DNA from 2 places in the Microbulbifer sp. THAF38 genome. Region 2 is predicted to be linked to the other one. Evidence: riboswitches for the same ligand, from Rfam matches in the RefSeq annotation. Region 2 holds a riboswitch; the other holds the start of a gene.
What was found. A riboswitch is a leader RNA that binds a small molecule or an ion and turns the genes downstream of it on or off. The one in region 2 is predicted to bind thiamine pyrophosphate.

Region 1: it holds a riboswitch for thiamine pyrophosphate, as region 2 does, so the genes downstream of both, FIU95_RS11270 (TonB-dependent receptor) here and thiC (phosphomethylpyrimidine synthase ThiC) in region 2, are expected to answer to the same signal.

Annotation. Positions count from the first base shown of each region.
Region 1 is NZ_CP045369.1:2,658,081-2,660,283, reverse strand. Features, by position in the region: gene FIU95_RS11270 (TonB-dependent receptor) at 1-1,133, opposite strand, end outside; TPP riboswitch at 1,191-1,307, opposite strand; gene FIU95_RS11265 (hypothetical protein) at 1,428-1,895, shown strand; gene FIU95_RS11260 (nucleotidyltransferase domain-containing protein) at 1,946-2,203, shown strand, end outside.
Region 2 is NZ_CP045369.1:1,383,194-1,385,396, reverse strand. Features, by position in the region: gene thiC (phosphomethylpyrimidine synthase ThiC) at 1-793, opposite strand, end outside; TPP riboswitch at 879-977, opposite strand; gene FIU95_RS05855 (SGNH/GDSL hydrolase family protein) at 1,251-2,177, shown strand.

The DNA.
Region 1 (2,203 bases), 1.3 Mb from region 2:
GCTCCTGAAACCTGTAAGAGGTCTTCTTGTTCATGGCGATGATAAACCCCCAGTACCCAGCTAGTGTGTCCTGCAAAGAGTTTGGAGGTCTCGGTGGAAAGCAGGCGTAAATCCAGGCTGGTATTGTCTTTGTCCCGCTTGTAATTATCGGTTTGACTGTAACCCCAGGGATGAAAATCTATATAACTCCAGTCCTCATCGTATCCGTATTCGGTATCGGAGTTGGCGAGGCTTAGGGTGGATTCAAGAGTGAATTTTTCGTTACCCGACCACTGCCCAGTTAAAGCGCCTGCCCAGCTTTCCTGCTGGTCCCGACCGGGCTTGTCGGAGAGGGTTTCGCGGGTATTGTATAAAGAGAAGGCATCGTAGCCGTTATCGGCATCAAGGTAGAAGAGTGTCAGGCCGAGATGTAAGTCATCAATAGGTGAGTAAGCCAGTTTGCCACGCAGCACGGACTCATCAATATTGTTGGTGTCATCGCGGCCCAGGTACTGGTTTTCCATATAGCCATCGGACTTTCGCTCGCTGGCAGCAATACGGAAGCCAAGCTGCTCGGTCAGGCTGCCGCTGCCAATGGCTGAGAGGCTGCGGCCACCATATTCACTCAGTTCGGCAGAGACCTTGCCTGTAGTTTCTGAAGTGGGTGCCGCGCTGCGCATGTTGACGAGGCCCGCCAGGGCATTAGCACCATACAGGGTGCCTTGAGGGCCTCGGAGGATCTCTACCTGTTCGATATCCAGGGTGCTGGCAGCCAGGCCAAGACCAGTGAAGTCGATCCCATCTATGACCAAACCTACGGAAGGATTTACTGGGTCGATAAACTGGCTGCGCTCACCAATACCGCGAATTTGAATAAAGCGTCCCCGTGAAGCGCCAGTAGAGAAGTTGACATTTGGTGCCATATTCAACAGCTGGTCCAAGTTGCCAGCACCTCGCGCCTCAATACTGCTAGCGTCCATTACACTGACGCTGCCTGGTAGGTCCAGCAGGTTGGTATCGCGCAGTTGAGCCGTCACTACCACCTCTTCAAGCCCCCTGTCCATGGGCTCTGCAGCTAAAGCCAATCCACTAGGCGAGCCCGCAATAAGGCCGATGGATAAAGCAATCGGGTGGATTGTGAACAGTTTCTTCATGGTTCTCTCTCGGATCAACACTAATGAAAGAGACCCGGAGCGCGACGAGGGAAGGGCTTTGGCATGCCTACCTATTCCTACGCCGGTATTAACCGGATCAGGTTCAAGGGTTTGCTGCAAAAGATCTTCTTGATCTCGCAGCATCTCAGGCCTTGGCCACCCCTTAGGTTTTTGCGGGCGCGATGATAGCAGATGTTTCACTCATTATGGGAAGAAGGCACTCTTAACCTTCGAGCTTGGGTTTCTATGGGACGTTTTGGGGATTGGTAGCAGTGTTATAGGGATTGGAGGGGCGTGATAAGCAGTTTTCCTCCTGGTTACTCCCTCTCTTCCAAAGCTCTGGCTAATGTAGAGGGGACGTTTCTGCATAGAAGAATATTAAATATAATTTCAGGCCGAAGGTGCGAGGCTATAGCTGGTTTTAGCTTAGATTTAGAGGTTGGTGTAAAAATGAAAAATTGCCCTGGTTGTAATGAGAAGCCCATAGCTTTGATTGGCTGGTGTAGTGGTTTCAACTCGATACAGTGCATTTGTAAAAGTTGTGGTGCGGTCCTGTCGGCGAATCTTGTGACTTGGGGAGTGCTGATTGCCATTGTTGTCGCGATGTGCGCAGTAGCTTATGTTTCATTGATTCACTTCGATGTGCATTTTAAACAGGATCGCTGGTTGTTAATGGGTTTGATCTCTATTCCAGTTCTTATTGGGTCATTGCTGGGATACTTGGTTGGTGGCTATAAAGTAAAGGGAAGGAGCCTCCAGTGAGCAGTTTAGGTTTTACTTCTCTAAAGTGGCAAATTGGTAGATAGCATTCTATGGAATTGGTGATACAGGATAGATTAAAAACACTTGAGGCTGAGAAGGGCATAGAAACTTTGTATGCCTGTGAATCTGGAAGCCGTGCATGGGGCTTTGAGTCACCAGATAGTGACTGGGATGTGCGTTTTATTTACAAGCGAGATCTTAACCACTATCTGACTCTTGGAAACCCAAGAGATGTTGTGGAGGTGCCCTTTGATAAAGCGCTAGGTGATGAGCTTGATCTGGTCGGTTGGGATATCAGCAAAGCATTG
Region 2 (2,203 bases):
CCAGCTTTTCCACCTCCTCTTCAATAGAAGAAGTCACCGCAGAATTACCAATATTTGCATTCACCTTACATAGGAAGTTGCGCCCGATAATCATCGGTTCCACTTCCGGGTGATTGATATTCGCGGGAATAATCGCCCGACCTTCGGCGACTTCCCTGCGAACAAATTCGGGAGTGATTTGCTCGGGAATAAAAATACTATCGCGCGCTTTTTGATATTGGCTTTCACTCATTTCTGAAGCGAGTTTGGCGCGCCCCATATTTTCACGAACAGCAACAAATTCCATCTCCGACGTGATGATACCGCGGCGAGCATAGTGCATTTGCGATACATTACTTCCCGGTTTGGCCCGACGTGGGCTGGGAAGATTCTCAAAGCGGATATGATCCAGACCTTGGTCTGCCATACGTTTCTGGCTGTAGGCGGCTTGGCGGGAATCCAGCAGCTCTGTATCTCCTCTAGCCTCTACCCAGCCCTGACGCAACTTGGGTAGCCCCTGGCGTACATCGACTTTGAAACCAGGTTCAGAATAGGGCCCAGATGTATCGTATACGGTGAGCGGTTCATTGGGCTCCAGAAGGGGATTATCTGCATCTCCACCTACCACGCTATCCCCCAGGCAGATTTGGCGAGCACCAACCTGAATATCCGGCGTTTCCCCAGGTAAATACACCTTTCGTGAATTGGGAAAAGATTGAACCGTAAGGTTCTCAAGAAATGCTTTAGCAGAATCGCGGCTGGCAGCGCGGGTGGATTTTCCGGCTTTGCCGGATTGTTCAATGATCTCGGACATGCGTAACCTTAAAGCTTGAGGATTTAAAGGTCGCAGCGTCCAGGGCACACGCAAAGAGAAAAGCCGCCAAACTGTAAAAAAACAGGCGACTTCAGATCTTGTTCCCTACGCGGGGGTTACCCCGATCAGGTTCAACGGATCTCGCAATAGCGATCTCAGCCCACAGGCACTCCGACAAGTAGAGCGCAGTATAGTGGAAGCTCTCGAATATGAACAGATTGTCGATCTCAACTTTCAACAGACTCTAAATAACCCTCTCCATGGTGCTACGACCAAAAAAATCTCGATGTTCTAGGCGACAAAAATTCAACACGCTTCAACTTATTTGAAACTGACCCAGCGGTCGATATCATTCCCACCGGCACTCATTCCACCTCAACCTAAACTGCACAGGTTCACCGATCCAGTTTTAAAACAATAATGAACTACGACGAAAGTCGGTGTGGGAGAAAATACAATGTGGAATAGATATGGAGTTATAACAGCACTCGTTTTAAGTGTTATGTCGATACCGACAGCTTTAGCTGCCCCTTCTAAATCCGTTGCTGCTGGTGACAGTATTACCATGGCATTCGGAGCAGACTGTACCCGTAACAAGTATTTCTGGGATTTGTTTTGTCTCCTCGGTGGAGACCAACCGGAACACTCCTGGTTTGATGGTGATAAAAACTCCGTTGAGAGTATTTACGATAAGTACAAGATCATTTCACCCAACATGGCTGCGAATAAAAAAGCTGCTGAATCAGGGGCAGAAATGCGTGGAGGAAAGAAGAACTTTGCTGTTCAGGCTGATCGAATTTTATCCCAATCAAATATCGCCGACCACGTCGAAGTTGTTCTTGGAGGAAACGATATTTGTAACCGGGATTGTACCGATCCCAATAACTGTGATGATCCTCTATACACAGAAAGTGAGTGGCGCTCAGCAATTCAAGCAGGCTTAGATAAACTCGTCGATGGTCTTCCCAATGGATCTACCATTCTTTTAGGCTCAGTACCAAGGGTGCAGGATCTGCGAGCAGCCGGCTTAGCCAAGCAGTCAAGCAACTCCCGGGTAAATTGTGAACATGTTTGGTCAACCTTTGGGATTTGCAAAATAGCCACTAATGGCGGCAGTTTAAATGGAGAAGACTTTGCCACTCGCTACAACGCAATTACTGCAGCTCAACGTCGCTACAATGAAATTCTCGTTGAGGAAGCGGAGAGCTATAACGGCACCAACGGTGTTGAAGTGATAGCCGAGTATACTGGGGAAGGTGAGGTAAATGCTGGTACCTTCCAGTTTGGCAAAGATGACATTGGTGGTGGAGACTGCTTCCACCCCAGTATTCAGGGCCAAAACATCGTTGCCGATCTACTTTGGCAGGGCAATCCAGATAAATAACTAGCTGTCCATTCGGTGAACATTGG